DNA from 2 places in the Paraburkholderia fungorum genome. Region 1 is predicted to be linked to the other one. Evidence: riboswitches for the same ligand, from Rfam matches in the RefSeq annotation. Region 1 holds a riboswitch; the other holds the start of a gene.
What was found. Region 1 has a riboswitch for glycine ahead of gcvT (glycine cleavage system aminomethyltransferase GcvT). Riboswitches for the same ligand answer to the same signal wherever they lie in the genome.
Positions count from the first base shown of each region.

Region 2: linked by a shared signal. The riboswitch ahead of BLS41_RS23305 (D-amino acid dehydrogenase) and the one ahead of gcvT (glycine cleavage system aminomethyltransferase GcvT) in region 1 are both predicted to bind glycine.

Region 1 covers NZ_FNKP01000001.1:197,782-214,140, forward strand. The annotation lists gene BLS41_RS00935 (UvrD-helicase domain-containing protein) at 1-222, opposite strand, end outside; gene BLS41_RS00940 (oxidoreductase) at 719-1,768, shown strand; gene BLS41_RS00945 (hypothetical protein) at 1,978-2,325, shown strand; glycine riboswitch at 2,470-2,570, shown strand; glycine riboswitch at 2,606-2,774, shown strand; gene gcvT (glycine cleavage system aminomethyltransferase GcvT) at 2,855-3,973, shown strand; gene gcvH (glycine cleavage system protein GcvH) at 4,099-4,479, shown strand; gene gcvP (aminomethyl-transferring glycine dehydrogenase) at 4,566-7,502, shown strand; gene BLS41_RS00965 (alginate lyase family protein) at 7,642-8,772, shown strand; gene BLS41_RS00970 (L-serine ammonia-lyase) at 8,802-10,190, shown strand; gene BLS41_RS00975 (thiamine pyrophosphate-binding protein) at 10,419-12,137, shown strand; gene BLS41_RS00980 (branched-chain amino acid ABC transporter substrate-binding protein) at 12,209-13,357, opposite strand; gene putA (trifunctional transcriptional regulator/proline dehydrogenase/L-glutamate gamma-semialdehyde dehydrogenase) at 13,449-16,359, opposite strand, start outside.
Region 2 covers NZ_FNKP01000002.1:1,651,170-1,667,528, reverse strand. The annotation lists gene BLS41_RS23350 (hypothetical protein) at 1-389, shown strand, start outside; gene aspT (aspartate-alanine antiporter) at 641-2,386, shown strand; gene BLS41_RS23340 (bifunctional aspartate transaminase/aspartate 4-decarboxylase) at 2,444-4,099, shown strand; gene BLS41_RS23335 (DUF2964 family protein) at 4,123-4,314, shown strand; gene BLS41_RS23330 (BPSL1445 family SYLF domain-containing lipoprotein) at 4,518-5,105, shown strand; gene BLS41_RS23325 (hypothetical protein) at 5,222-5,863, opposite strand; gene BLS41_RS23320 (hypothetical protein) at 5,994-6,335, opposite strand; gene BLS41_RS23315 (DUF2950 domain-containing protein) at 6,332-7,249, opposite strand; gene BLS41_RS23310 (DUF3300 domain-containing protein) at 7,262-8,674, opposite strand; glycine riboswitch at 9,379-9,471, shown strand; gene BLS41_RS23305 (D-amino acid dehydrogenase) at 9,648-10,856, shown strand; gene BLS41_RS23300 (LysR family transcriptional regulator) at 11,087-12,046, opposite strand; gene BLS41_RS23295 (MlrC C-terminal domain-containing protein) at 12,119-12,433, opposite strand; gene BLS41_RS23290 (M20 family metallopeptidase) at 12,476-13,903, opposite strand; gene BLS41_RS23285 (porin) at 13,958-15,172, opposite strand; gene BLS41_RS23280 (MFS transporter) at 15,323-16,359, opposite strand, start outside.

The DNA of each region.
Region 1 (16,359 bases):
TTCGAGCAGCTTGCCCACGCGCTCGCGCATTTCCAGCGCGGCCTTGTTCGTGAACGTGACGGCGGCGATGTGGCGCGGCTCGAAGCCTTTGGCTTCGATCAGGTGCGCGATTTTCTGCGTGATCACGCGCGTCTTGCCGCTGCCTGCGCCGGCGAGCACGAGACACGGACCGTCGAGATAACGGACCGCTTCATTTTGAGCGGGGTTCAGGCCTGCGGACATCGTCTGGATGGTGATGCGGTTGAAACTGCGGTTTGTGGGCGCGCCGGTGAGAAAAAGCACCGGCCGAAGGCCCGGGGGCATGCTGCGCGCCGCCGGCCGGATCGGGTGCTCCGCAAGCGTGCGAAGGTGATCTGACCCGCCGCGAATCGCGCGAGAGGAGCGATGTTAACACGGATGCCAGGCCCGCACGCTGACAACAAGTGCCCTCTAATAGGTGCGGTTAGCTGCATCTTCGAAGTCCGGCAAAGGCGGTCTTTCGAAACGAATCGCCGTGAAAAATGACACCTCTTTCCGTCGAATGGCGACGCGCATTAAGCGCCCTGACCGCGAACGCCCACGACAGAAACCCCGCCGCCGACCGCCACGCGCAACCGCACCACACGCCAATCACCTGCCACGCGCCTGCCGCTCGCCCGTCAGGACATGCCACAATTACGGTGTTGCGCGCCGTCGCCGCGGTGGCAAAACGGCGCGCCGTTTCTGCAGGAAGACACGCATGTCCGCATCGCTGAAGATTGGATTGATGGGTTACGGTTTTGCTGGCGCGACCTTTCATGCGCCGGTGATCGCACATTGCGGACGCGCGAGCGTCGCCGCCATCGCGACCGGTCAGCCCGAGCGCGCGCTGGCCGGTTATCCGCACGCAAAAATCGTCGCCGATCTCGACGCGCTGCTCGCGCTCGACGATATCGACTGCGTCGTGATCGCCACGCCCAACGACACCCACTTCGACCTCGCGCGCCGCACGCTCGAAGCCGGCAAGCACGTGGTGGTCGACAAACCGGTGACGCTAACTGCGGCCGAAGCCCACACGCTCGCGAACATCGCGCTCGCTCGCAGCAAATTGTTCGTGCCCTTTCACAACCGGCGCTGGGACGGCGATTTCCTGACCGTCCGCGATCTGCTTGCGCGCGTGGAACTGGGGCGCATCACGCAATACGAATCGCATTTCGACCGGTTCCGGCCGGAAGTGCGTCAGCGTTGGCGCGAAGAGGCGTCGCGTGGCGGCGGCTTGCTGTTCGACCTCGGGCCGCATCTGATCGACCAGGCGCTGGCCCTGTTCGGCGCTCCGCAAACCGTATCGGCGACGGTGCGCACGCATCGCGACAACGCTAGCGCGCCGGACTACGTACACATTCAGCTTGGTTATGGCGAGTTCGAAGTGGTACTGCACGCGAGCGCGCTGACCGCGCTGGTCGCGCCGCGCTTTACGATCCACGGCACGCGGGGGAGCTATGTGAAATACGGGCTCGACACGCAGGAAGACCAGTTGAAAGCCGGCCTGCGTCCCGGCGATGAAGGCTTCGGCGCCGGCAACACGGCGGGCGTGCTGCGCGTGCTCGAAGGCGATCAGGAAGTGGAACGCGAAGTGCCGACGCGCAATGGCGACTACACGGGCTTCTATATCGCGCTGGCCGACGCCATTCAAAATGGCGTCGCGTTCCCGGTCACCGCTCAGGATGCCGTCGACGTGATGACCATCATCGAGTTGGCCGCGCGTAGTTCCGAAGAAGGCGTCCGCCTGCCGTTCGAGCGAATTCGCTGACATCGTTTTCCTGCGCGGCGCAGCGGGCTGTGTACCAAAAACAGCCCGCGCCGCAAGTGCCGCGCGGGCGCGTTTTACCTGACAAAAGAACAGCTACATGACAGGTACACAACGTTACAAAACATCCCGCCTGCGCCGTCAGCGCAAATCCGCCACCATCCGTTGCTACCCACGTAGCACCATCAAAGACAAAGATTTCCGGAGAAACCATGCCTCGAACTATCCGCGCGATTGCCGCGTGCGCTTTACTGACGTCACTTGCCGCCTGCGTCGTGCAGCAACCGGCACCGGCACCGCGTCCCAACCCGCAGCAGATCGCGGATCAGCGCCTGCATCAGGTGGACGGCCGGATCGACAACCTCGGTCGCCGGATCGATAACCACGTGAATCAGGGCTATTACCCGCCCCCGCAAGGCGGCGCGTTGCACCATCGTCTGGAAGTGATCCGCCAGGAAGCGCACGACATGGCCGCGCAACACGGCGGCGGTCTTTCGTCCGAAGAGCAACGTGTGCTGAATCAGGAACTGGATAACGCGGCGCACGCGATCGGCGAGTAAACACGCGGGCGTTTCCATAACCTCTGCAACGCCAGCGCGGGCATCACGTCCCGCGCTTTTTTTGGCGTGTAAAAACCGCTGCGCTTACTCCCACACGGCCTGCGGGCCTTCAATTGACAAGCCTCCGGCCGTCGCGTACATTCGCCGCACGCGTCGGGAGAGAGCGCTGGCCGCTGGATTTCGCAGGCCGCGCCGCCGAAGGGGCATACCCGCAAACTCTCAGGCAAAAGGACCGACCGCGTCGAAAAACCCGCTTCAATGCAGCACCGAGGCATCCGGTTTTTCGCACTCTGGAGAGCGGCAGTAGCCATCTGTATCGTCCAAACAGCGAACAGATTCAGGCAAGCTGCCCACCGAAGGGGCGCGCGTCTCACCGTGACGAATCAACGTTCCTGGCAACGTCGTCACGGCGGCGCAATCTCTCAGGTATCGAGGACAGAGGGGTCATGCAGAACCACGCTCGCAGGCATTCGGCCGCGAGGCGTAGCGCCGCATGGCCTTTTTTGTTTCGCGAGATGCCCGAGGCCCCATGACCGAACTCAAACACACCCCGCTCAACGCCACCCATCGTGCGCTCAACGCCCGCATGGTCGATTTCGGCGGCTGGGACATGCCCGTCAACTACGGCTCGCAGATCGACGAACATCGCGCCGTGCGCACCGACGCCGGCATGTTCGACGTCTCGCACATGTGTGTCGTCGACTTCATCGGCGAGCGCGTGCGTGCGTTCTTCGAATACGCGCTCGCCAACAACGTCGGCAAACTGCAAACGCCGGGCCGCGCGCTTTACTCCTGTCTGCTGAACCCGAATGGCGGCGTGGTCGACGATCTGATCGTCTATTACTTCGGCGAAGATCACTTCCGTGTCGTCGTGAACGCGGGCACTGCCGATAAAGACATCGCCTGGTTCGGCCAGCTCAACGCCGAAGGCGGCTTCGGCCTGACCATCACGCCGCGTCGCGATTACGCGATCGTCGCCGTGCAAGGCCCGAATGCGCGTGAGAAAGTCTGGCAAACCGTGCCGGCCGCTCGCGCCGCCACCGAAGCGCTCAAACCGTTCAACGCCGCCCGAATCGAAGAAACGCCGTTCGGCGAACTGACCGTCGCGCGCACCGGCTACACCGGCGAAGACGGCTTCGAAATCATCGTCCCGGCGGATCACGTCGAAGCGCTCTGGCAGGCATTGCAGGCCCAAGGCGTGCGCCCCGCCGGTCTCGGTGCGCGCGACACGCTGCGCCTCGAAGCCGGCATGAACCTCTACGGCCAGGACATGGACGACAACGTGTCGCCGCTCGACGCCGGTCTCGCATGGACCGTCGACCTGGCCTCGCCGCGCGACTTCGTCGGCAAGGCGAAGCTGGAAGCGAACGGTTCGCAGGCTGCGTTCGTCGGCCTGATCCTGCTGAAGGAAAACGGCAAGGCGGCGGGCGTGCTGCGTGCTCATCAGAAAGTCGTCACGCCGCACGGCGAAGGCGAAATCACCAGCGGCACGTTTTCGCCGACGATGCAGGAATCGATCGCCTTCGCGCGCGTGCCCAAAGGCGTGCAAGTGGGCGACACCGTTCACGTTCAGATTCGCGATAAGGCCGTACCCGCAAGCGTGGTAAAACTGCCATTCGTGCGCAACGGCAAGGTGCTGGCGGTTTAAGCAGCCCGCGCGTGCGTCCCTCAGAAATTTTTTGCCTCGCAGATGAGGAGCCTGGCGGGTCAAATCGCCAGGCTTGGGACCTTCCCCATTTAAGTCACTACCGAATCACCGCATAGGAGCATCCGATGAGCATCCCGGCCGATCTGAAATACACCGAATCGCACGAGTGGGTCCGCACCGAAGCGGACGGCACGCTGACGGTCGGCATTACCGACCACGCGCAGGAAGCGCTCGGCGATATCGTCTTCTTCGAAGTCCAGGAACTGGGCAAGACCGTGACCGCCGGCGACACCGTCGCCGTCATCGAATCGGTGAAGGCCGCTTCCGATATCTACGCGCCGGTTTCGGGCGAGATCATCGAAGCGAACACGGCCGTGGCCGACACGCCCGATTCGGTCAACAGCACGCCGTACGAAAGCTGGCTCTTCAAGATCAAGCCGGCCGACGGCGCGACGCATGACCGTCTGATCGACGCCGACGCGTACTCGAAGTCGATCGGCGCCTGATTTACCTTTACGTTTAACCCGTCAGGTGCGGCGGGTTCTTCCTGAAACGCTGCAACAGGAAGGCAGCCGCACCGCCAGGAACACCCATGAAGCTCGAACACCCGGATCGTCTGATGAACCGCACTCCTCTCTCGCTCGCCGCGCTCGAAGTGCACGACGCCTTCGCCGAACGGCATATCGGCCCGGATTCGGCCGATCAGCAAGCGATGCTCGAAGCCCTCGGCTTCGCATCCCGCGCCGCGCTGATCGACGCCGTGATTCCGAAGACGATCCGCCGCACCGAAACGCTGCCGCTCGGTCCCTTCGCGCAACCCAGAAGCGAAGCCGAAGCGCTCGCCGCACTGCGCGAACTCGCGGACAAGAACCAGGTGTTCCGCTCGTACATCGGGCAGGGCTATTACAACGCGCACACCCCGACGGTGATTCTGCGCAACGTGCTGGAAAATCCGGCGTGGTACACCGCGTACACGCCGTATCAGCCGGAAATCTCGCAAGGCCGTCTGGAAGCGCTGCTGAATTTCCAGCAGATGGTCGTCGATCTGACGGGTCTCGCCATCTCGAACGCGTCGCTGCTCGACGAAGCCACCGCTGCGGCTGAAGCGATGACGCTGCTGCAACGCGTCGGCAAGTCGAAGTCGAACGTGTTCTTTATCGCCGACGACGTGCTGCCGCAAACCATCGAAGTGGTGAAAACGCGCGCGACGCCGGTCGGCATCGAAGTGAAAGTGGGTCCCGCAGCGGAAGCTGCGAACGCGAATGCGTTCGGCGTGCTGTTGCAATACCCGGGCGTGAACGGCGACGTGCGCGACTACCGCGCGCTGACCGAAGCGATCCACGCAGCAGGCGGCCACGTGGTCGTCGCGGCGGATCTGCTCGCGCTGACCGTCCTCACGCCGCCGGGCGAATGGGGCGCGGACGTGGCCGTCGGCAATACGCAGCGCTTTGGCGTGCCGGTCGGTTTCGGCGGCCCGCATGCGGCTTACCTCGCCGTGCGCGACGAATTCAAGCGTCAGATGCCGGGCCGTCTGGTCGGCGTGACGGTCGATGCACAAGGCAACCCCGCACTGCGTCTCGCGCTGCAAACGCGCGAACAGCATATCCGCCGCGAAAAGGCGACCTCGAACGTGTGTACCGCGCAGGCGCTGCTCGCGATCATGGCGAGCATGTACGCGGTTTATCACGGCCCGCACGGTCTGAAGACCATCGCGCTGCGCGTGAACCGCATCGCCGCGCTGCTCGCAGAAGGCGCGAAGCAACTCGGCTACACGCTGGTCAACGATACCTTCTTCGACACCCTCACGTTCGACACCGGCGCGCGCACCCAGGCGTTGCTCGACGCGGCCACCGCGAAGCGCATCAATCTGCGCCGCGTGAGCGCGACGCAAGTGGGCCTGTCGGTCGATGAAACCACGTCGCGCCGCGATCTCGCCGATCTGCTCGCCGTGTTCGCGCAGGCAGCTTTCTCGAGCGACGTGCCGCAAGTCGACGCACTCGACGCAAAGCTCGCGGCATCGAACACGGCTTCGGTGCCGGCCGCGCTCGAACGCACCAGTGCGTACCTCACGCACCATGTGTTCAACCGTCATCATTCTGAAACGGAAATGCTGCGCTATCTGCGCAGCCTGTCGGACAAGGACCTCGCGCTCGACCGCTCGATGATCCCGCTCGGCTCGTGCACGATGAAGCTGAATGCGACGTCGGAAATGTTGCCGGTCACGTGGCCCGAATTCGGCCAGATCCACCCGTTCGCACCGGCTGAGCAGACCGTCGGCTACCGCGAGATGATCGACCAGCTCGAAGAGATGCTGGTCGCGGCAACCGGCTATGCGGCCGTGTCGCTGCAACCGAATGCGGGCTCGCAAGGCGAGTACGCCGGTCTGCTGATCATCCACGCGTATCACGCGTCGCGCGGTGAAGGTCATCGCAACGTCTGCCTGATTCCCGCTTCGGCGCACGGCACGAACCCGGCATCGGCGCAAATGGCCGGCATGCAGGTCGTGGTCGTCGCGTGCGACGCGCAAGGCAACGTCGATATCGAAGACCTGAAGAAGAAAGCCGAACAGCACGCCGACAAACTGGCGGCGATCATGATTACGTACCCGTCCACGCACGGCGTGTTCGAGGCGAACGTGCGTGAAATCTGCGAGATCGTGCACGCGCACGGCGGCCAGGTTTACGTCGACGGCGCGAACATGAACGCGATGGTCGGTCTGTGCGCGCCGGGCCAGTTCGGCGGCGACGTGTCGCATTTGAATCTGCACAAGACCTTCTGCATTCCGCACGGCGGCGGCGGACCGGGCGTCGGTCCGGTCGCAGTCGGCGCGCACCTCGCGCAATTCCTGCCGAACCAGATTTCGTCGGGCTACGAACGCGCGCCGAACGGTATCGGCGCAGTGTCGGGCGCACCGTACGGCTCGGCGTCGATTCTGCCGATCTCGTGGATGTACATCGCGATGATGGGCGCGAAGAACCTGACCGCCGCAACCGAGACCGCGATCCTCAACGCGAACTACGTCGCGAACAAACTCGCGCCGCATTACCCGGTGCTGTATTCGGGCCCCGGCGGCCTGGTCGCGCACGAGTGCATTCTCGATCTGCGTCCGATCAAGGAAACCAGCGGCATCAGCGTGGACGACGTCGCCAAGCGCCTCGCCGACTACGGCTTCCACGCGCCGACGATGAGCTTCCCGGTGCCGGGCACGCTGATGGTCGAGCCGACCGAATCGGAATCGAAGGAAGAACTCGACCGCTTCATCGAAGCGATGATCGCGATTCGCGACGAGATTCGCGCGGTCGAAGAAGGCCGCTCGGACCGCGAGGACAATCCGCTGAAGCACGCGCCGCACACGGCAGCGGTCGTGATCGCCGACGACTGGAAGCATGCGTATGCGCGCGAAACCGCCGCGTATCCGCTGAAGACGCTGATCGCGAAAAAGTACTGGCCGCCGGTTGGCCGCGCGGACAACGTGTACGGCGACCGCAATCTGTTCTGCTCGTGCGTGCCGATGTCCGACTACGAGTAAGCACAAGCACCGCCGCGCATCGTCCGCTGCCGTGAAAGCGGTTGAAAAAGGACAATGCGCGGCGGCGCCCGCGATCCTGTCGCTGATGGGCGCAAACGGCTAACATCACACACCGAATCAGCCAAATTAGGAGTTTCGCATGGCGCGAAAGGTGCGATTGATGCAAAGCCGGGCGCACGCAGCGCGCGCCCGAACGTGGTGGCCGACCTGCACATTGCTGATGGCTGGCGCAGCCGCGCTGCTGCCGCTACAGCAGGCGCAAGCCGCAATGAATTTCTGCGCAGCGCCCGCGTTGCAAACCAGTGAACGCACGAACGCCGATCCCGGCGTGAAATTGCTGGTGAGCAACGTGCAGGCGCATCTGAACGAGCAGCCGCACGCGCAGGCAAAGCTGCACACGGAAGGCACGCTGCCGCACGAGGGCATCTACGACCAGAGCGTCGAGGCGGAGCAGGATCTCGATCTGCTGCGCGACGCCGCGCTTGCATGGCGCGCGACCAGCGACGACCGCTATCTGAAGCTCGTCGACCGTCTGCTGTATGCATGGGTCACCACCTATCAACCGAGCTTCAATCCGATCGACGAAACCCGTTTCGAGGGGCTGATTCTCGCGTACGACATGACCGCGAGCGCGTTGCCCGTGAAAACGCGCAACGCGTCGATGGCGTTCCTGACGAAGCTCGCGAACGGCTACATCGCGCAGATCGACGCGCAGCCGCGTCCGCTGAAAGGCACGTTCCGCAACAACTGGCAGAGTCACCGTATCAAGCTGATCGCAATGGCCGCGTTCACGCTCGATAACCGCAAGATGATCAACGCGGCGCAGCGTCTGTTCGTCGAGCATATCGGCGACAACATCAACGCGGACGGCTCGACCATCGACTTCAGCGAACGCGACGCGCTGCATTACGTCACCTACGATCTGCAGCCGCTCGTCACGGCAGCGCTCGCCGCGCGCCGTCACAACCGCAACTGGCTGCAGGAGAAAGGCGCGAACGGCGCCACGTTGCTGGCCGCGCTCAACTGGCTCACGCCGTTCGCGACCGGCAAGCAGACTCACGAAGAATTCGTGCATTCGAGCGTTCCGTTCGATGCAAAACGTCGCGAGGCCGGCTTGCCTGGCTATTCGGGTCAATGGGATCCGAAGAACGCGACGGAACTGTTTCACCTGGCCGCGCGTCTCGATGGACGCTTTACGCCAGTCGCGCTGCAACTCGCACCCACGCCGCCTGCCTGGCTCGCCGTGTGTTTGCCGTTGCCGGCGCGCTAAACCTATTACTTTTCAGCAGGGAGCAGTCAATGGCAGTCAGCGTGTTCGATCTCTTCAAAATCGGCATTGGTCCGTCCAGTTCGCATACGGTTGGGCCGATGCGCGCTGCGCTGATGTTCGTGCAAGGGCTTGAACGCGACGCTCTGCTGGCTGCAACGGCTTCGGTGAAGGTCGATCTGTACGGCTCGCTCGGTGCAACGGGCAAGGGCCACGGCACGGATCGCGGCGTGATGCTCGGCCTGCTCGGCGACGCGCCCGATACGGTCGATCCCGACACCATCACGCAACGACTCGAAGCCGTGCGAGTGACGCGCAAGCTCGCGTTGCTCGGCACGCACGACGTGCCGTTCGTGCAGAAAGAGCACATTTCGTTTTACCGGCAGGCGTTGCCCGAACATCCGAACGGCCTGAAGCTGCGCGCGTTCGACGCGCAAGGCGAGACCTTGCGTGAGGCGACGTATCTGTCGGTGGGCGGCGGTTTCGTGGTGACGGCCGGCGCGCCGAACACAAAGGTACTGAGCGCCGTCGATCAACTCCCCTACCCGTTTCGTACCGGCAACGAGTTGCTCGCGCTGTGCGAATCGAGCGAAAAAAGCATTGCTCAATTAATGTGGGAAAACGAGCGCGTCTGGAACAGCGAAGAAGACACGCGCAGCGGCCTGCTGAAAATCTGGGACGTGATGCAGTCGTGCGTGTCGCGCGGTTGCGGCATCAACAACCCGGCTGCGGATGGCAATTTGCCGGGACCGTTTCAGGTGAAGCGCCGTGCGCCGCAGTTGTATCGCGCGCTGTCGGGCAATCCTGAACTGGCGTTGCGCGATCCGCTGTCGATGGTCGACTGGATCAATCTGTACGCGATCGCCGTCAACGAGGAAAACGCGGCGGGCGGTCGTGTCGTGACCGCGCCGACCAACGGCGCGGCCGGCATCATCCCGGCTGTGCTGCATTACTACACGCGCTTCATGCCTGGCTCGAACCAGCAGGGCGTGATCGATTTTCTGATGACGGCGGCGGCCATCGGCATTCTGTACAAGCTGAACGCGTCGATTTCCGGCGCGGAAGTGGGCTGCCAGGGCGAGGTGGGCGTCGCGTGTTCGATGGCGGCGGGTGCGCTGGCTGCGGTCATGGGCGGTACGCCGCGACAGGTCGAGAACGCGGCTGAAATCGGCATGGAACACAACTTGGGGCTGACCTGCGATCCGGTCGGCGGAATGGTACAGATTCCGTGTATCGAGCGTAATGCGATGGCGTCAGTGAAGGCCGTGAATGCAGCGCGGATGGCGTTGCGCGGCGACGGCAGCCACTACGTGTCGCTCGATTCGGTGATCAAGACCATGCGCGAAACCGGCGCGGATATGAAGACGAAGTACAAGGAAACGTCGCGTGGCGGCTTGGCGGTGAATATCGTCGAGTGTTAACGGCGCCTGTTTCATGCAGCGCTGCTGCTTGATGAATGAAAACGCGGACCTGACCGGTCCGCGTTTTTTATGCGCTGACGCATTCGCGTTGGCCGTTCATCTGCGACGCCGTGACAGCACCTGCACCCTCGGCGTAAGCTGTCGGAGCGCCCATCGCCCGACAGCTTCACCTACGTCCGATGCGGCATCTCACATCGCTCTCTCGCACTGCCAGGAGGTTTCTTCGCAATGTCGCTGCCGAATGCTCCCGTTTCTGATTCCAACGCCGCCCAAACCACGGGCGCGCGTCTCGTTGTCGATGCCTTGCTCACGCACGGCGTCGAACGGGTTTTCTGTGTTCCGGGCGAAAGCTTTCTCGCCGTGCTCGATTCGCTGCACGACGAAACCGAACGCATCCAGACGATCGTTTGCCGGCACGAAGCAGCCGCCGCGAACATGGCCGAAGCGGTCGGCAAACTGACGGGCCGTCCGGGCGTCGCGATCGTCACGCGCGGACCGGGTGCCACGCATGCATCGATCGGCGTGCACACCGCGTTTCAGGATTCCACGCCGATGATTCTGCTGATCGGCCAATGCGCGCGCGAACATCTCGACCGCGAGGCGTTCCAGGAAATCGACTATCGGCGCATGTTCGGTCAGATGGCGAAGTGGGTCGCGCAGATCGACGATCCGAAGCGCATTCCCGAATATCTGAGCCATGCCTTTCACACAGCGACGTCCGGTCGACCCGGCCCCGTCGTGCTGTCGTTGCCGGAAGACGTGTTGAGCGACGTGTGCGATATCGTCGCCGGTGCGCCGGCTTATCAACGCGTCGCGGCGTCGCCATCGGGTGCGCAAATCGACAGGCTGCGCGAATTGCTCGAAGGCGCGCAGCGGCCGATGGTGATCGCGGGCGGCAGCGGCTGGACGCCCACCGCGTGCGCGGATTTTCAACGCTTCGCCGAGAACTGGCAGTTGCCCGTCGGCCTCGCATTCCGCTTTCAGGACACACTCGACAACGAGCATCCGAACTATGCGGGCGATGTCGGTCTCGGCATCAATCCCGCGCTTGCGCAACGTATCCACGATGCCGATTTGCTGATCGTGCTCGGCCCGCGCATGGGCGAGGCGACGACCAACGGCTACACGCTGCTCGACGTGCCGAAAACGAAGCAGACGCTGGTGCACGTGCATCAGGGCGCGGACGAGTTGGGACGGGTCTACTCGGCGGATCTGCCGATCGTGTCCGGCATGCCCGAGATCGCGGCATTGCTCGCGGCGCTGAAGCCGTCATCGGAACAACTTGCGTGGGCTGGCTCAGCCACCGACGCGCATCGCGCGTACCTCGAATGGCGCAAGCCGCGCCCAATTCCCGGCGACGTGCAGATGGGCGAAGTGATCCAGCAATTGCGCGCGCATCTGCCGGACGACGCGATTCTGACGAACGGCGCGGGCAATTACGCGACGTGGCTGCATCGGCACTTTTCGTATCGGCATTACCGCTCGCAACTCGCGCCGACGAGTGGCGCGATGGGCTACGGCGTACCCGCGGCGATTGCGGCGAAGTCGCTGTATCCGCAGCGCGCGGTGGTTGCGCTCGCCGGTGACGGTTGTTTCATGATGGCCGCGCAGGAACTCGCGACGGCGATGCAATACGACCTTCACGTGCTGTTTATCGTCGTGAACAACAGTCAGTTCGGCACGATCCGGATGCATCAGGAACGGCACTATCCGAACCGCGTGCATGGCACGGCGACCACAAATCCCGACTTCGCGGCGTTCGCCAGGTCGTTCGGCGCGCACGGCGAAACCGTAGAGCGAACCGAAGATTTTCTGCCCGCCTTGCATCGCGCGATGGAGGCGAAACGTCCGGCATTGATCGAGATACGGCTGCCGCAGGAAGCGAGTACGCCAGGCGCGACGCTTGAGCAGATTCGCGAACAAGGGCGGAAAATGCGAGGCGAGTAACACGCGCCACGCCATGAAAAAACCCCGCCGAAGCGGGGTTTTTTTGTTGCAGCTTCAGCAGCGAAAAGCGCTTACTTGCCGCCGACGCTTTGCAGCGTCGTCCACTTGCCGTCGACAACCTTGTACAGCGTGATGCCGCCGTTCTTCAGATCGCCGTGCGCGTCATACGCGAGGTTCGACGACGTGACAGCCGGCATCGACGTCTTCGCCAGCACCGGCAGATACTTCGCCGGATCGGTCGAGTTCGCGGTCTTCATTGCGGTGAACATGGCCATTGCGCCGTCGTACGCGTACGGCGAGTATGTTTGCACGTCCTCGTTGAAACGCTTCTTGTACTTCGCGACGTAGTCCTTGCCGCCCGGCATTTCTTCCAGCGGCAGACCCGCCAGCGATGCCACCGTGCCGTTCGCCGCGTCGCCCGCGAGCTTGATGAAGGTCGGCGTGTGAACCATTTCGCCGCCCATCAACGGAGCCTTGATGCCCAGTTGCTTCATCTGCTTGACCATCGGCGCCGCTTGCGAATCTGCGCCGCCGTAATAGATCAGGTCCGGGTTGTTCGACTTCAGCTTCGTCAGGATCGACTTGAAGTCCACAGCCTTGTCGTTCGTGTATTCACGATCGACGATCGTGCCGCCCGCCGCCTTCGCCGCTTTCTCGAACTGATCGGCCAGACCCTGGCCGTAGGCCGTGCGGTCGTCGACGATCACGATCTTCTTCATGCCCAGCGTCTTCACCGCGAACGTGCCCGCGACCGAACCTTGCTGCGTGTCGGACGTCATCATGCGGAACGTGGTCTTGAAGCCTTGCTGCGTGTATTCCGGTGCGGTCGCCATGGCGATCTGCGGAATGCCCGCGTTCGCGTAGATGCGCGAAGCCGGGATCGTGGTGCCCGAGTTGAAGTGGCCGAGCATGCCCTTGATGCCGTCGTCCACCAGCTTCTGCGCGACGGTCGTACCGGTGCGCGGGTCAGCCTGGTCGTCGGCTGCATCCAGCACGAAGTGAACCTTCTTGCCGCCGATCACCGGATTGGTCGCGTTCATGTCTTCCACAGCCAGCGTGATGCCGTTCTGGAAGTCCTTGCCGTAGTGAGCCTGCGCGCCCGTCATCGGTCCGGCGAAACCCACCTTCACGTCTTCGGTCGATTGAGCCTGTGCCGTCCCCGCAACCGACATCGCAGCAACCAGCGCCGCGCCTGCCAGCTTTGTCATCTTGTGTTGCATCGCTTGCTTCTCCTTGGTACCAGGTGAGTGTGGAGCGGGATCGGGGTCGCCGTACCGCTTCCGTTTTAATTGAGTGATCAGAGAGGTTCGCTCAACCGATCGTCATCAAATTCGCATTACCGCCGGCCGCTGCCGTATTCACGCTGACCGAGCGTTCCGTCAGCAGACGCTCGAGTGCGTAGTCTTCATCGCCGCTTTCCAGCGCGCGCGCCGCGACGCCCTGCACCGACACGATCGGTCCCGAACGCTTCGCGATTTCCTTCACCAGCGCGAGCAGTTCGTCGCTATCGCCCTCGAACAGCACTGCGTCGAATGGCGTGTCGGCGCTCTTCTTCACGCTGGCATGCGACTTCAGCGACGCGGGCAACTGCGCCACCAATTGTTCACCGGCCGCGCCTTCGAACAGCGCACGGTTTCCCGTAGCCAGCGCGGCCGCGAACTGCACGCGCGCGCCGCTCGCCGTCGACGCAATACACAGCACCGCGCCGCGTGCACCGAGCGTATAGGTGTTGCGCTCGCCGGTCGGCCCGGACAACACCGCCGTCGCGCCCGCCGGCACATGCGCCAGATAACCGTCGCAACGTGCAGCCAGCTCGGGCTGACGTTCGGAGATCAGCCAGTCGCGCAGCGTGGTGAGCGCGGCGGTCGGATTGTCGCCGTTTTCGGTCGAGCGCGGGGGTTCCGCGACCAGCGTCTGAGCCAGCGATTTCGGCAAACCAGCCGGACGCGTCGCCAGCAGACGTTGCAGATACAGCGCGCCACCCGCCTTCGGACCCGTGCCCGACAGACCTTCGCCGCCGAACGGCTGCACACCCACCACCGCGCCGATCACGTTGCGGTTCACATAAATATTGCCGACGTGCGCGCGGCTGATCACGTGCGCGATCGTTTCGTCGATCCGCGTATGGATGCCGAGCGTCAACCCGTAACCCGTCGAGCGGATCTGTTCGAGCAGCTTGTCGAGCTGGCTGCGGCGATAGCGCACCACGTGTAGCACCGGGCCGAACACTTCACGCTTCAGTTCGTCGATGCTGTCGAGTTCGATCAGCGTCGGCGGCACGAAGGTGCCCTGTGCGCAACCTTCCGGCATCGGCAGTTGCTCGACCTTGCGGCCCTTGTCGCGCATCGCCGCGACGTGTGCGTCGATGCCGCGTTTCGCGTCGAGGTCGATCACCGGGCCGACGTCGATCGACAGACGGTCCGGATTGCCCACCGCCAGCTCGCGCATCGCGCCGGTCAGCATTTCAAGCGTGCGGTCCGCCACATCGTCCTGTAGACAAAGAACGCGCAGCGCGGAACACCGTTGACCGGCAGAGTCGAAAGACGATTGCAGCACGTCCGCGACCACCTGCTCGGCGAGCGCCGACGAATCGACGATCATCGCGTTCTGGCCGCCGGTTTCCGCGATCAGCGGAATCGGCTTGCCGTCCGGGTCGAGCCGGTTCGACAGCGTCTTGTTGATCAGACGCGCGACTTCGGTCGAGCCAGTGAACATCACGGCGCGGGTGCGCGCATCGGCCACCAGTGCCGCGCCGACCGTTTCGCCGTCGCCCGGCAGCAGTTGCACCGCGCCTGCCGGCACGCCGGCTTCGCGCAGAATGCGCACGGCTTGCGCGGCGATCAGCGGCGTCTGTTCAGCGGGTTTCGCGAGCACCGTGTTGCCGGCTGCTAGCGCGGCGGCCACCTGGCCCATGAAAATCGCCAGCGGGAAATTCCACGGGCTGATACACACCACCGGACCCAGCGGACGATGCGTGTCGTTCGAAAACTCTTCGCGGATTTGCGTCGAGTAGTAGCGCAGGAAGTCGATTGCTTCGCGGATTTCCGCGACCGCGTTCGCCAGCGACTTGCCGGCTTCGCGCACCACCAGGCCCATCAGCGTGTGCATTTGCGCTTCGAGCAGATCGGCGGCACGCGCGAGGCAATCGGCGCGCGCGTCGACCGGCGTTGCCTGCCAGATCGGCGCGGCGGCGACCGCATGCGCGAGCGCGGCGCTCACATGTTCCGCGGTCGCTTCGACCACCGTGCCGACGAGGTCGCGATGATCGGCGGGATTGCGAACGTCGCGCGCATTGCCGACCGCGATTTCGTTGTCTTCGAGCATCGGCGCCGCGCGCCACGGATGATGCGCGCTAGCCAGCAACGCCGACGACAGCGACGCCAGCCGATGCTCGTTCGACAGATCCAGCCCCATCGAATTGAGACGCTCGCTGCCGAACAGATTGCGCGGCAGCGGAATCTTCGCGTGCGGCGCGCCGAGCGGGACGATCTTCGACGCTTCGTCGACCGGATCGGCGATCAGGTCCTTGATCGCGACGTTTTCATCGGCGATACGGTTCACGAACGACGTGTTCGCGCCGTTTTCCAGCAGACGGCGCACGAGATACGCGAGCAGCGTTTCGTGCGTGCCGACCGGCGCGTAAACGCGGCACGGACGGTTCAGCTTTCCGGCCGACAGCGGGCCCGTGACTTCCTCGTACAGCGGTTCGCCCATGCCGTGCAGGCACTGGAACTCGTACTGGCCGGGGTAGTAGTTGTTGCCCGCGAGGTGATAGATCGCCGACAGCGTGTGCGCGTTGTGCGTGGCGAACTGCGGATAAACCGCGTCCGGCGCGCCGAGCAGCTTCTTCGCGCACGCGAGGTACGACACATCCGTATAGATCTTGCGCGTGTAGACCGGATAGCCTTCGAGGCCGTCCACCTGCGCGCGCTTGATTTCGGTGTCCCAGTACGCACCCTTCACGAGTCGAACCATGATCCGGTGACGGCTGCGGCGCGCGAGATCGATGATGTACTCGATCACGAACGGGCAACGCTTCTGATACGCCTGCACGACGAAACCGATGCCGTTCCAGCCCGCCAGTTCCGGGTCGAAGCACAGCGCTTCGAGCAGATCGAGCGAGATTTCGAGGCGGTCGGCTTCTTCGGCGTCGATGTTCAGGCCGATGTCGTAACGGCGCGCAAGGATCGCCAGCGAGCGCACGCGCGGCAGCAGTTCGCTC
Region 2 (16,359 bases), on a different contig from region 1:
ATACCGACCCGTTCGTCCAGATGTTCCCGCAATCGTTCTTGGCCATCGCGTTGCTGATTGCCGTGACGCCCTGCCATGCGAGCAACCTGAATTTCCTGAGGCACACGCCCATCAGCTACATGAGAGAGGCCGATCGCAGAGCGCTCAACGACGCGGGTCAGGTGGCGCTCGAAACCTTGAAGGATGGCGAGTCGCTGACATGGAGCAATGCGGGCACCGGCAATTCCGTCGCGATTCACGGCACGGTGACACCGCACGATACCTTGAAGCAGGGCGATCGAACCTGCCGCGCCGCGACGCTTGTCGCGATCGCCAAGGGCCAGTCCCAGAGCTGGACGCCGACGGTGTGCAAACAGGGCAGCGGACCCTGGAAGATCCTCAGGCAATAACCTCGGCCATGACCCGTGACGCTGCGACTTGCCGTAGTCCGAAGTTCGCTGCGAGCCCTGCAAGCGATGCGTTCGATTCATGGGACCAAGGTCGTATTGTTCGAAGCGGGCAGAAGAACCATTGTATTGAGTCAGAGAGACCGCCGCTGACACCTTGCAAATCTCCGGGCTTGGGTTCGCGGCCGTGATGGATCGACAACACACCTGCCCGCACACCGGTGTCGACGGGCGAACCGTAGAAGAGGGCGACAATGGCATGGATCACTGGAACGCTTCAACGGTATCCCGAGATTGCTATTTTCCTCTCGCTTGCCATCGGCTACTGGGTGGGCGGAAAAAGTTTCAGGGGCTTCAGTCTGGGCGCGGTCACCGGGACCTTACTGGCGGCGGTTGTCATCGGGCAGCTCAATATCACCGTCTCGCCTAACGTCAAGTCCATCTTCTTCCTGATTTTTCTTTTCGCCGTCGGCTATGGCGTGGGGCCGCAATTTGTCCGCGGCATCGCCAAGGACGGCTTGCCGCAAGCGCTGTTCGCCGTCGTGCAATGCGTGCTGTCGTTGGGGGCAGCGATTCTGGCGGCGAAGGTGGCCGGCTACGATCTCGGCTCGGCAGCGGGACTGTTCGCGGGTTCGCAAACCATTTCGGCTTCAATGGGACTCGCGACGGATGCCATCAACCGGCTCGGACTACCGGCAGACCAGACCAAAGCCATGCTCGATGCGATGCCGACCGCCTACGCCATCTCGTACATTTTCGGCACGGTCGGCTCGGCGCTGATTCTCGCGACGCTCGGGCCGAGACTGCTGCGCATCGACCTGGTGGCCGCCTGCAAGGAATACGAAGCAAGTCTCGGCGCCACGAAGGAGATGGGCGGTGCAGACCAGGCATGGCACCGGTATGAACTACGCGCGTATCGCGTGCTGCCGGACGCCCCGGTTTGCGGCCTGAACGTGAGCCAGGTGGAAGCGCTTCAGCCCGCAGGCAACCGACTGTTCATTGAACGGATCCGACGCGGCAGCACGATCCAGGACGCCACGCTCGACCAGGTACTGCAAGCCGACGACGTGGTGGCGATCGCCGGTCCTCGCGACCAGCTGGTTTCCGTGCTCGGCGCCGCTGGCAGAACAGTGCCCGCTACCGGCGATCAATCCGGCACGGTTCGCGAGGTCAAGGCCGTGGAAGTGGACGACCCCGAACTGCTCGCCGTACCCGCAGAAGGCGTGGACGTCTACGTCACCAGCAAGGAAGTGGACGGCAAGACCTTGGTCGAACTGGCTGCAATGCCGCTGTCGCGCGGCGTCTTCCTTCGAAAAATCAAGCGCGGACCGACGGAAACACAGATTCCCGTTCTGCCCAGCACGAAGCTGCATCGCGGCGACACGATCACGATCGTCGGACGAACTCAGGACACCAGCGCAGCCGCGAAAGTAATGGGTGTGCTGGACCGTCCGACCAGCGCAACGGATGTGGCTTTCGTGAGTCTCGCGATCACCGTCGGCGCGATGATCGGTGCCATTGTGATCAACGTCGCGGGCATTCCGATCACGCTGTCGACAGCGGGCGGCGCGTTGATCGCCGGTCTGATCTTCGGCTGGCTGAGAGCTATCCGCCCCACGTTCGGCCGGATCCCGGAACCGACTGTGTGGTTCATGAACTCGGTCGGTCTGAACGTGTTCATTGCAGTTGTCGGTCTGACGGCGGGGCCTGGATTCGTCGCGGGGCTGCAGCGTCTTGGGGTCGGTCTGTTTATCTGGGGCATCGTGGCTACCACGCTTCCGCTGATTCTCGGCATGTTCATCGGGCGTTATGTATTCAAGTTTCATCCGGCCATCCTGCTCGGTGTGTGCGCGGGCGCAAGAACCACCACCGCTGCATTGGGCATGGTCTGCGACGCGGCAGAAAGCCAGATACCCGGGTTGGGATACACCGTCACGTACGCAGTCGGCAATACGCTCCTCACGATCTGGGGCATGGTGATCGTGATGATTCTGGCCTAGTCCGGCGCTTTGCAATCGACCGCGCGTTACCGGTCAACTTCACACTGGAGAGAGCACATGGCCAAGCGGGATAAATCGGAATCGGAACATGCCGCGAGCCTCGCGGCGCTGAGTCCGTTCGAGTTGAAAGACGAATTGATCAAGGCCGCGGGCGGCGGCGCGGTGGAGCGGGCCGCGAACTTTTCCATGCTCAACGCCGGTCGCGGTAATCCGAACTTCCTCGCCACCATACCGCGCCACGGATTCTGGCAACTCGGCCTGTTTGCGATGCAGGAGGCGGAGCGGTCGTTCGCGTATATGCCTGAGGGCCTTGGCGGCTTCCCCCGGCGCGACGGACTGATCGAGCGCTTCGAACTGTTTTTGCGCGGCAATAAAGGGGTGCCGGGCGTCGACTTTCTCGCGAGCGCTGTGTCCTATGTGCGCGATCAACTCGGTCTTTCGGCCGACGATTTTCTCTACGAGATGTGCGAGGGCATTCTGGCATCGAACTACCCGGTGCCGGACCGGATGTTGAAGTTCTCTGAACTCATCGTCGGGCAGTATCTGCGCCGCGAAATGATCGGCAATCATCCGTTCGTTGGCGAGTTCGACGTGTTCGCGGTCGAAGGGGGCACCGCCGCGATGACGTACATCTTCAACACGATGCGCGAGAACTTCCTGATCAAACCGGGCGACACGATTGCGCTCGGCATGCCGATCTTCACACCGTACATCGAGATACCGCGCCTGAACGACTATCAGTTGAAAGTCGTCGAACTGAATGCGGGCGTCGAGAAAAACTGGCAGTACTCGAACAAGGAACTCGACAAGCTGCGCGATCCTGCGGTGAAAGCGTTCTTCCTGGTCAATCCGAGCAATCCGCCGTCGGTTCGAATCAGCGACGAAAGTCTCGACTACATTGCCAGTATCGTTAAAGAGCGGCCGGACCTGATTCTCCTGACCGACGACGTCTACGGCACGTTCGCCGACGACTTCGTTTCGCTGTTCGCGCTGGCGCCGAAGAACACCATTCTCGTGTACTCGTATTCGAAGTACTTCGGCGCAACGGGCTGGCGGCTCGGCGCAATCGCCACTCATCGCGACAACGTGCTGGACAGGTTGATCGGCGAGTTGCCGAAAGACGCGAAAAAGCAGTTGCATCACCACTATGAATCGATCACGACCGAACCGGACAAGCTCAAGTTCATCGACCGATTGGTGGCAGACAGCCGCACCGTCGCACTGAATCACACAGCGGGTCTGTCGACGCCGCAGCAGGTGCAGATGGTGCTGTTCTCGCTGTTTTCGTTGATGGATACGCCCGACGCGTACAAGCGCGCGCTGAAGAAGCTGATTCGCAACCGCAAGCGTGCGCTCTATGAAGAAATCGGCATTTCGTTCGACGACGATGACGTGAATCAGGTCGATTACTACACGATTCTCGACATGGAATTTCTTGGCGAACGCGCCTATGGCCGCGATTTCGTCGAATGGCTGCTGAAGCACACCGAGCCGGCCGAACTGCTTTTCAGGCTCGCCAGAGAAGCGCGCGTGGTGCTGTTACCGGGACGTGGTTTCGGCACGCCGCATCCGTCCGGGCGGGTGTCGCTCGCCAATCTGAACGAATCGGATTACCGGAAGATCGGCCGCGCGATTCGCTCGCTGCTGTCCGACTATGTCGAACGCTACAACGCGGCGACCGGCAAGAAGCTGGACAAGAACCGGGTCCTGTAGCGTGTGAGGCAGGAGAACCCGTTATGGCCCGCGTGGAAGGCAGGATCGTGCTGGCGGCGATTGCCGTGTTCGTGACGCTGGGAGGACTTGCCTCGTCGATCCGCGGGCTGTTGTACGAACGGCCGAAGCTCGTCGAATTCGGTGTGTTTGCGATGGTAATCGGCATCGCCGGTTTCGTGTTCTTTCTCAGGCCAGGGAAAGAAGGCGGCAAGTGAGCCGGGGATATGTGGCAACCCAGACGTACGCATCGGCTTCGGCGACGTGCGGTTCCGTTGAATCACTCCGTTGCGGCACGACGCGATGCGGCTCGCCGTATCGCCCACAGCGATGGCCGCTCAGTCCGAACACGGATCGAACGAGGCAACCGCAAGACTTGCTCACCCGGGGACGCACCTCGGAAACTCACTGGAGGTGGATCGTGAACAGAAGGAATTTCGTCATTGAGGCAGCGGTGGCCGGCATCGCTGGCGGATTGATGCTCGCCGGTTGCACCACGACGTCGGGCAGCGGCGACAGCGCTCAAACCGATGCGTCGAAGCGTCAGGCGATCGACGCGAGTGTCGACGGCACGCTCAGCCGGCTTTTCTCGACGGTCCAGGGTTCTCACGAACTCGCGGCGAAGGCCCAGGGCATTCTGGTGTTTCCGGATGTGAAGAAGGCGGCCTTCATCGTCGGGGCGGCGTATGGCGAAGGCGCGTTACGTGTGGGCGGCGCGACAGTCGGCTACTACAGCACGGCGGCGGCTTCTTTTGGATTTCAGGCAGGAGCGCAGTCGACGGCCATCATTTTCATGTTCATGACGCGTGACAAGCTCGATTCGTTCCGTAACGCCGCCGGGTGGTCGGTTGGCGGGGACGCCGCCGTGTCGGTCATCAAGGTCGGCGCGAACGGTACGATCGACAGCACGTCGGCATCCTCTCAGGTCGTCGCCCTCGTGCTGACGAATACCGGGCTGATGGCCGACGCGTCGCTCAACGGCACCAAGGTGACGCGGATGAATTTGTGAGTGAGGGCGGTCTTTCGGTCATGCGCTGGTGTTCGACTCCGGGAGGGCGCGCTGCACCGCACGTAAAGTGCGCAGCGCCCGTGTGTTGGTGTCCGTGTGCTGCCACCACGTTCGCACTATCCGCCGAGCGCAATGACCGCCGCAACCAGCGCAATGCCGAGAGCGGCCATCGCCAGTCCTGTGTATAGCGGGGCGCGATAACCCGCGTACCGTCCCAGTGCGAAGCCGAGAATGAACAGCATGCTGATCGCGATCACACGCGATGAGAGCAGTGCCAGCGGCGTGGAGCGCAGCATCAGAAAGGGCAGGACGACGGGGAAGGTGGCGATGACCACCAGCAGGAAGATGCCCAGAGCTTCAAGAAAGTCCCGTGGTTCGAGCGTGCGGCGGCCACTGGGCGGCAGGGTGTGGATCCGGCTGCGCATGACTTCAATCTCTGTTTCGCCGACGATCGCGCGTACATAGTCGGGCAGGGTTGTTTTGATGATATCGCGTGCGGCTTCCTTGTCGGACTGGATGACCTGATAGCCCAGGTTCCGCAGACGCGATCGCTCCGTCGCCGTGCGTAACAGGTACATCACCGCATCCACAAGGCCCCACGCGATGTTGCAGCCCAGCGCCGCAACGGTCGCGACTCGCCCAGGCGTCGCCGACGTGGAGGCGATCGACGCGGAGCCGACGATCGTGACTGCCATGATCAGACCAAACAGTATTTCGGATACCCGATCGATCGGATCAAGCAGAACTTCGCGCTGCATGGTTGCTCCTCATTTTTTGGGGATTGACTGCGCGAGGAATGAGTCGGGCTTCATGGGGCGCGACTCGCTGGACCAGTATTCGCAGGCTAAGGGGGCGGTTACTCCTCTGGCGCGTCGAGACGCCGCGCACTCATCGACCCATCCGCCGATCGTAATTTCGTGAGATGCGCTGCAGCAGGACCGGGTCGCGTGAGTCACTGGCGTCGAAGCGCACCTGCACGCTGCCATCGGCCTGCTGACTGATGCTGGCCATCACGACGCTGCCGTTGCTGTTGCCCACCACCACGCCGCGCGCCGGATCCTGGACCGTGATGGCCAGCCCCTCGTCACGCATGGCCCCGGCCGCAGCGGAAAACGAGCGATCAAAGCTGGCCGGTGTCATGACCACGGTGCCGGCGGGTGCGGCGTAGTCAGCGCAGGCCGACAAAACGAACTGGGCGCTACATGCGACGGCGAGCAGGGCGCGCGTCAAGGTGAAACCTTTACCCAGCCCGGACCGGGATCGAAGGATTGCATGGCCTCTGCCTTCGCTGCACCGTCGGGTCCGAGGTCCCGCTCGTAGACCTGTCCATCGTGACTGACCATGAAGCTCTTGATGCCGGTATCCGCGTAACGAACGGGCCACGCGACGACGGCGAAACCGCCAAACAGCTTGCCGTTCACGACATAGTCGTACGCGCCTCCGGGGGCGTGTGGGCCTTGCGAGGTAAGCAGCTTGAAGTGGTAGCCGTAGTAGCCGGCGTGATCGGCCTGACGCGAGCCCGCGCTGGCGAATGCGACCCCTAACGGGCTTGGCGGATCGTCCGGGCCGGTGGGCCAGTAGAGGCCGTCCCGTTTGCCGGGCGAGCTCGATAACTTCCTGGCATAAGCGAGGACGCCGCTGCCGTCGTGATCCACCTGCGCGTATTCGCGCTGCGCATCGTAGACGGCCAGCATCGTCTGGATGACGGCCAGCTCGTTGCGCCCAATGCGGCGCAGGCGCATTTCCTCGACGCCGGCGCGCGTGTCGAAATGCCAGCCTTGCGCCGATTTCACCAAAGGAATGGGGAGTGTCCAACCATCTTTGCCGACGGCGATGTCGGCATGGTCGTCGTCGACAGTCTGAATCGTGTGCGAGTCCTCCCAGGCGGTCAGGAAGCGGCTGCGAATGTCTGAACCGACTGGCGGAATGAGGTCGCGAAACCGGTCGCCGAGCAAGACCTTCAGGCCTGCTTCGTCGCTACCGGCGACCGCGTTACCAAATGCGGTCATCGCTTCCTGGGGCGATTCGAAGTGCTTCTGCGCGTAGGCCGTACCGGGTGCGCCGACGCAGAGCGTCAGAACAAGCGCGGCCCCGGCGCCGAGCGAGATCAGGCGGGCCGCCAGAGATCGTAGTAATGACTTCATGCTGGTGTCTCCTTAGCGCCTGCCGCGTCCGCCACCGCCGCCCGCCCGCATGCCACCGCCGCCACTCGGACGGCTGAAATTCGACGACTGCGCGCTGGATCGGCCGCGGTTGAAGTCCTGCTGTGAACGGCCACCGCCGCCGACACCCTGGAAGGCTCCGTCGCGGTTGCCGCCTCCGGTACTGGGCCGTGCGGACGCTGCGGCGCGATTGCCGACGCTGGCATTGTTGGCTGCGCCGGCCCGGTTTCCGTTGCCGGCTGCGTTGCCGCCACCGGCCCGGTCAGCTATGCCGGCCTGGTTTGCGCCACCGTTGCGGTTGGCTCCGCCTGCGTTGTTTCGTGTACTCGCGCGGTCGCTGACCCCGGCGTTACCCCGGCCGCCGTTGCGATCGCCTGCGCCGCCATTGTTGCGATCGCCCACGCCACCGTTATCGCGTCCGTTTCCGCGATTGCCTGCGTTACCGCGATCACCCCGATCACCCGCGTCGCCATTTCGACCACGGAAATCACCCCGTGCATCGGAGCCGGAGACGTTTCTCGAATATTTTTCACGAGACGCATTGTCGCGATAGGCAACCCCCTGGCGATGGCTTGCATCATGCTGCCACTTGCCGCCCTGAACCTTGCTGCGATCGAAATTTCGATCGATATTGGCGGCCTTGTTGACGTTGATATTGACGTCTCCGCCGCCCCAGTTGCAGTTGCCGAAGATGGCGCCTGCGGCGGCCAGTCCGACGCCCCATGCGAGGCCCGTGGCGAGCGCGGCCCCGGGGTAATAGGCGGGTGCCGGCGGCCAGTAGTAGGGCGGATAGCTTGGATAGCTCCATGTGCCGTACACGACAGTCGGGTTGTAGGCCGGCACGTAGATGACTTGCGGATTCGCCGGTTCGATCTTCACGATCGTCTGCGTTGCCTGGGCGCCCGCCGGCGCTGGCTCGACGCTGACGTTCTGTTGCTCATTGGACTTCAGGTTGCCCGATTCCTGCGCCCGCGCGCGCAAGCGCTGCACGGCAGCGAGGACATCCTTCTCCTGGGCGAGGAATGCGTCGCCAAGCTTCTGGGTCCAGTCGAGTTTGTCGTTCATCGGTTCGAGCACCTGCGGAAATGCGACCAGTGATTTCACACTGACATCCCACGACTGGTCCTGTACCGCTTTCACCGCCTCATCGCCCTTGAGTTTCGGATTGGCCTTGACCCAGCGCGCGGCGTGCACGATCTCCAGCGGATAAGTCGAGGCCATCAGTACCTGCGACAGCACGGAGTCAGGATAAAGGGCGATCGGTGCAACCAGTGCTTCGATTTCCTCGGGTTTAAATGTGGGTTTCGCCGCCTGGTCCTGGGCGACTGCATCGATCGAACCCATCATCGGTATCGCGGCGAGCGCCAGGCAGAGCGCTCGCACCAGTCTCTTGGTCCACCGATACATGGCTGGTTCTCCCAACTGAACACACTGTCAGACGGTATGCGGATTTTTGTAGGCGGGTTTGTCAGAGACTGGTGACCGCATTTGTCCAGACTCATACTCGAGGCAACACGATCAGAAAGCGATGACGCGTTGCAGGGCAGCAAGCGAAATGGGGCAGTAAACGAAGCAAACTGTCGCCCTCGGCAGGAGCCGGTTTTCAGTTCATTCGCTAATGAACGCCGTCGCGATGCAGAGTCGAACTCTGGCTTACTGGTCTCACTGCTTTTTTTATTATTGGACCTCGATTCACCTGGTCACAATGAGCCTTTGGTCGTATAGCAGTCGGCCAATTTCCGCCATTCAGCATTGACGACACGAAGTCACTCAAGTGACTGCAATCCTTCCGATAACTGTCGTCGACGCTGAGGCTCTTCCTCCAGCAAGTCGGACCGTTGATGTTCACGCAGAACTGACCCACTTAAGGGTGTAAATTTGGAGTGAACCCATGAAAGAATGATGACTCAGTGCGCATCGCGAGGTGACGACCATCGCCTCGACATTGAAGGGTGTACTCACGCCAATCCTGGAAACGCGATCGATCAATCTTGAGAATACCGGTTGGCGATCCGGTGATTTCAATGCGCAGACATGAGCACCGCGCACGCATTGCGATACACGAAATACTTGCGGTAAAAAATTTGACCCGGTATTGTCGAACCGTTCAGTCATGCAGTGCGGGAGAGATCGTCAGAGGCCGTGACGACGCCGACGGAGCAACCGCCCCGGAAACTCTCAGGCAAAAGGACCGCACCGCGAGAACATCTGGAGAGCGGCGCTATGCGCGCCCACCGAAGGGGATTCCCGGCTTCCACGGCTCGCATGCCGTCGAAAAAACGCTGGGAAGAAACTCTCAGGTACATGGACAGATGGGGCATCAGCGCCGGTTTCGATATGAAATCGACACCGGTGATGCTCAACTACTCTGGACCATGTCATGTCACGAATCGCCATCATCGGCGCCGGCATTACCGGCGTCACCACGGCTCACGCCCTCGCGCAACTCGGCCACCACGTCACCGTATTCGAACGCCATCGCTATGCGGCGATGGAGACTTCGTTCGCGAATGGCGGTCAGTTGTCTGCGAGTAATGCGGAAGTCTGGAACAGTGCCGCCACCGTCATGAAAGGGCTGCGCTGGATGCTTACGCGCGACGCGCCGCTATTGCTCAACCCCACGCCCACATGGCACAAGTATTCGTGGATGGGCGAGTTCCTGCGGCAGATTCCGCATTACCGCGCCAACACGGTCGAAACCGTACGGCTCGCGATCGCCGCACGAGAGCATCTGTTTTCGATCGCCGAAAAAGAAGGCATCGACTTCGATCTGGAGCGGCGCGGCATTCTGCATATCTACAAGACGCAAAAGGAATTCGACGCCGCCAGCAAGGTCAACGAAATGCTGCGCGAAGGTGGACTCGACCGCAGCGCGGTGAGCGCAAGTGAACTGCAACGAATCGAACCTACGCTGCATGGCGACTTCTTCGGTGGCTTCTTTACCCCGTCTGATTCGACCGGTGATATTCACAAATTCACGCGCGGCCTTGCTGAAGCATGCGCGCGGAAGGGCGTCGAATTTCACTACGACGCGGAGATCACGTCGATCGAGCCAGCCGCTGACAGACGCTTCTCGCTAATGGTCAATCTCGAAGGCGAGTCACAGTGCTTCACGTTCGAACGGATCGTGGTGTGCGCGGGTGTGAGGAGCCGCGAGTTTGCGTCGATGCTGGGCGACCACGTGAATATCTACCCGGTGAAGGGCTACTCGATCACCGTCTGTCTCGACGACGAGACGAGTCAGCAGCGCGCGCCATGGGTGAGTCTGCTCGACGATAGCGCGAAGATCGTCACGAGCCGGCTCGGTGCGGATCGTTTTCGGGTGGCCGGTACGGCTGAAATCAACGGCTTTAACCGCGACATTCGTTCGGACCGGATTGCTCCGCTGGTGGACTGGACGCGTCGGCATTTTCCCGAGGTGTCGACTTCGCGCGTCATTCCGTGGGCAGGTCTGCGGCCGATGATGCCGAGCATGTTGCCCAAGGTGGGACGAGGCAAACGGCCTGGCGTGTTCTATAACACCGGGCACGGGCATCTGGGGTGGACCTTGTCAGCCGCCACGGCACAGGTCGTCGCAAGCGCGGTATAGAGGGTCGCGCCGCTGAGTCGTGTGGCCGGCTACGTTGTCGGTCGGCGTGGCGCCACCATCGGGCGGCGTTACCGCCGGTGATGCGATGATCGCCGCTCGCTGTCGATTGGGCGATACCGCGCGTGCTGCGGTATCGCCTCGTGGCATATGTCCTGTGCATCGTGCGAGATGGCCTCATCCGCGCGCCAACGTTCTTGTCGGCCGCTCTGCAAATGACGGCAATCTCGTGACTAGCGAGCGCTAACCCGGTTGTCGTCGTACGGAATGCCAGCCGGCAAGCGGCCCGCGTCGCGGCCATCGAGCTTGGCGCGCAGGCGCCGGATGAAATCCTCGGCGGTCGCGGTCAGCAGTTCCTCGCTGGAGTAGGCGAGGTACATGCCGACCTTCGGCGTCGGCTCGGTCAGCCGCAGTAGTTTGAGCATGCCCTCGTTTGCACGCTGCGATAGCAGCGGCGTCGCCAGCGACGTAAAGACCGCGACCGCCTGCATCTGCATCGACAGTTCGAGGTATAGGTTCATCGAGGAACACCGCGTTATCCGCTCCGGCGGCGGCATACCGTACTCGCCGAATAGCGTTGCTACGAAGCTCGATTCATCGGTCGGGGAATCGAGCAAAAGCCACGGGAGCGCGTGAATCTGCTCGATCGATAAAGACTCGCTACCCAGGTATGAAGCCCCAATCGTCAATTGCACGTCGAGCTCGTACAGCCTGGTCCATTCGAACGCCGCGTTTTTAGGTTCGCCATATTGCGTGAAAATCGCTACATCGATCGTGCCGTTTCGCAGTCCGTCCGAGATGTTTGCGCCACGCCATTCGATCACTTCGAGTTTGACGTCCGGGCGCGCGGTCGTGAGTTCGAGCAGGGAGTCGGCGAGCGCACGGGTAGAGGCAGGAGGGGTGATCGCGAGCGTCAGGCGGCCACCGAGTTCCCCACGCGCTGTCTGCGCATCTTCCGCGATGCGACCGATTTCCCGCTGGACGACGAGCGCGCGTTTCAGCACCTGGTGGGCGAATGGCGTCAACGTGGCGCCATTCGCCGATCGGGTGAGCAATTGCATGCCCAGTTCGACTTCCAGCTCGCGGATGGAGCGGCTGATTGCCGGTTGCGTCAGGAACAGGCGCCGGGCGGCTTCATGAAGACTGCCGGCCTCGGCGACCGCACGCAGCGAATCGAGTTGTCTCAACTTCACAAGCGCCCTCTATTCTCATTGCCAAGGGCATAGCTTAGCGGGACAAAATACGACCGTGCAGAGCAACAGGTGTCAGTTCGCCGTCACCGTCTTGCCTCCGAACAGAATGGTGGGCGGCGTGCCGTCTTCCGCCCATGGATTCACGACGATGAGGCGCTTGCCGTCGAGATCGATGCCCAGCCCTGTCAGCGAATCGCGTTCGATTAGCTGCGTGCGGATCGAGCACACCGCAATATCGATGCCGCCGGTGCGCAGCCACACGGACAATCCCATCGGAATTCGGCCTCCCCATGCTCCGCCGGTGTGATCATGCACCACGCCCATGACCTCCACGTCGAGATCGAGCGGGTCCGCCGACGTGGGCCCGCATTTGCCGCCGAGCCTGATACTCCGCCGATAAATTGAGGGAGGTTTGACAGCCGGACAAAATCAGGCGGCACGTCCGGGAATCGGCGGTTGCACCTCTGCCGGGATCGGGCACACATACGGCTCTTCGGCCAGACGCTCCATCAGCTCAGTGCGCGCGGCCGCGAGCAGCAGAGGGTTCGTGTATAGCTCGAGTGCGGTGGCGGCCATCGTTTTCGCGGCCAGCGTCATCCCCTTGTGCGCCAGTGCACTTTTGCCTTGCGAGACCCACTGCCACGAATGCGGTGACGTCCCAAAAGCGAAGCACGCCGTCATGCACTGCACGGTCGGCGTGACCCAGCTCACATCGCCGACATCCGTCGAACCATGCATTTTCGACGGCCGGTCGTTGTAAAGCTCATCGACACCGTCGAACAACGCTTTTGGCTGGCGCCACGCCGAGGCCAGCATCCGGCCGGCCATCTCGATCTCCTCCGGGCGTGTCGTACGATGCATCGACTCGGCGAACTGCAACTCCTCGCTGTCATACTGCGGCGCACCGAACTGCTTGAGTTTCGCCTGCATCAATTCGTTCAGCGTGGTGTTGCGCAACAGATTGGAACACGCCGAGTGAACCTCGATCTCCAGTTCGCAATCGGTCATCAGCGCCGCACCGCGCGCGATATTGCAGATTCGCTCGTACAGTTCGCTCGCGTCGCGATTGCGCGGAGCGCGGATCATGTACAGCGCCGCCGCATTCGGCTGCACGACGTTCGGCGCAATCCCCCCGGCGTCGGTGATGGCGTAATGCACGCGCGCGTCCGGGATCATGTGTTCGCGCAGAAAGTTGGTGCCGATGTTCATCAGTTCGAGCGCGTCGAGCGCGCTGCGGCCAAGATGCGGCGACGCGCCTGCATGTGCCGCCACGCCCTTGAAGCGAAAGTACGCCTGTTTAACCGCGAGGCTCTCCAGGTTCATGATCGTGTTCGCGACGCCGGGGTGCCAGGTGATCGCGGCCGACACATCGTCGAACAGACCTGCGCGGGTCATGAAGGTTTTACCCCAGCCGCCTTCTTCGGCGGGACAACCGTAGAAGCGCACCGTACCTTCGATTCCATTGCGTTCCAGCGCATTCTTGACCGCGACTGCCGCGAGATGAGCGCTGGTGCCGAGCAGATGGTGGCCGCAACCGTGGCCGTTGCCATTCGAGATCTCGGTCGACGGACAGCAGTTAAGTGCGAGGCTCTCCTGACTCAGCCCGGACAGGGCATCGAACTCGCCGAGGATGCCGATCACCGGGCCACCGGAGCCGGCTTCCGCGACGAACGCCGTCGGAATACCGGCCACACCCTCGCGTACCGTAAATCCCGCGGCTTTCAGAAAGGCGATGTGCGCAGCGGTGGATTTCTGTTCGGTGTAGCCCAACTCCGCGTACTGCCAGATTTCGTCCGATAGCCGGATGTATTTGTCTTTGCTGCTTTCGATAAAGTCTTGAACCAGTTCGATCGACACGGATGTCTCCTCAGTGAAGGAAAAAATGGTGACGCGACGGAGCCGCGCACCCGCTCAGAATTGGTGATTGATACCCAGCGTGACGCTCGAAATGGTGCGTCCTGCCGCAGGCGTCGGCGAGCCGCTGTCGTAGTTGTAGGTGACGCTGGAATTCGGGCCGTTGCGCATGAGACCGACCCGTGCATACACCGAGGTTCGTTTCGACAGGAAGTGATCGATGCCGAGGGTCGTGCCGTACGCGTAATCCTGCGATTTCGTCGTGTCGCGATACGCAACCGAAGCCCGTAGCAAATTACCCCGCCACCACTTTTGCAGGCCCAGCAGATAGGTACTGGCGATCGCGCTATCCGCGGCCTGCGGTACGTACCGGATGTAGGCGCCCTGGGCGATGAATGGGCCGACGTCGTAGAGCAGCGAAGCGAGATAGGTGTCGGTGCGTTTGCCCGGGGCGATAGTCGCGTCGCCGATACAACTGCCGGAGATCGACGGGTCGCACCAGCTTTGCCCGACAGCGACCGACAGTACCGCGCGTTTGTCGACGTAGGAAACCATCGCTGAACGTTGACTGACGGCGGGACCTATCGATTGATCGCCTTTGAGCGAGTAGCTCAGGTCGAAGCCGAATGGACCGAATCGCGGCGAGATATAGCGCACCGTGTTGGGCAGACGTCCCAGCGCGCTGCTGTTTGCACCAAGCCCCAGATCCGACGTGCCGAGAAAGTACGTGTAGACCGATTCGTGCGCGACGCCGAGGAACGGGTCTGCACCAAGCGCGGCAGCGCCGCCGGACGTATATTGACGGCCGAGCGTCAGTTGCCCGTACATGCGGTTCTGGATCCCGATGTAGGAGGCGCGGTTGAAAAGAGATGTCGAGTCCTGAACCGCGCCGGTGTTACCCAGAAAGCCATTTTCGAGCCGGAAGAACACGGTCCACTGGTTACCCAGATACTCCTGGCCGTACAAGCCGAATTTCGATGTCAACGCGCCGCCCGATTGCACTCGCGTGATGCTGTAGGGACCGTCCTTCGTGTAGTTGACACCCATATCCACGGTGCCGTATAGCGTCACGAAGGTGCGCTCCGAAGCCACTCCCAGGGTTTGCGGCCCCAGGCCCGATCCCCAGTACTGGAAGATCGACTGCATTTGCGAGGTGGTCGCATAGGCGGCAGCCGCTGCATCGGGCGGCGCGCCCGGCGACACTTCCGCGAAAGCTCCGGCATAAGCCAGCGTGCCTACCGAGGCGACGAGCGCACTCAACGTCTTTCTCATTGCAGATCTCCACTTGCGTGTTTTGATAAATGCGCTGGTGAACGGGCGAGCCGCTCCCTCGCGTCTCTTTCGAGCGCGAAATCGATTCAGTCAGAGTGATGAATAGCGGGGAGGCAGCCGGCGGACTGGTTGTGGGCCGGCTGGCCTGTTTTATGAGGCGCGTTTGCGCGGTTCAGGCAGGCTGGACATTGCGCAGACCGTGACGATCCCACAGGCGACCATGTAGAGCGCCAGCGACATCGGATTGCCGGTCTTAGCGAGAAGCCAGGTCACGATGAACTGGGCGGATCCGCCAAACAGCGCAACGCCGATGCTGTAGATCACAGACAGTCCGCTCGCCCGCACGCTGGCCGGAAACATTTCCATCAGCAACAGCAACATGGGTGCGCTGCCGAAGCTGCTCACGGCGGTGACCAGCGCGATCATGACGAGGGCCAGCGGCACACTGGGATACATGTTCATTGCCCAGATCACGGGATAGATGAGCAGCGTCGTCAGTGCAACGGACGCAATCGCGAGAGGTTTGCGCGATACGGTTCGATCGGCGATCAACCCCGAAACAAGGCACATGACCGTCATTGTCGCGCCCGACACGCATCCTGCCATCAGCGAGAGCGAGGTGGGAAGGTGCAACACGCGCACCAGGTAGGTCGGCATGAAGAACACGACGAGGTACATGCCAACCGTTCCCGCGACGATAGACAGCACGCCACGCACGATCTTGCTGCCGTGCTCGGAGAACACCGTCGCTAACGGATGAGCCTCCGCGGCTTCCCCGTCCAGTGTTTCGTCGAGATGAGCGCGGATATAAAGACCCACGGGCGCGATCAGCAATCCGAGCAGAAACGGCAGTCGCCAGCCCCAGGATTCGAGTGCCGCTTGCGACAGGCTTGCATACAGCACGGCGCCGCTCAGCGCGCCCAGCAGGGCGGCGAACCCCTGGCTCGCCCCTTGCCAGCCGATCCGGAAACCGCGGCTGCCGAAACTTCCGGACTCCATCAACATCGAGGTCGATGCGCCGATTTCTCCGCCGAGCGAAAAGCCCTGCAAAACGCGGCCGAACACGATGGCGAGGGTGCCCAGAGTTCCGGCCGTGGCGTAGGTCGGCGCAAAGGCGATGCAGAGCGTGCCGCACACCATCAGCGAGATCGTCAGCGTCATCGCTGCCTTGCGGCCGCGCCGGTCGG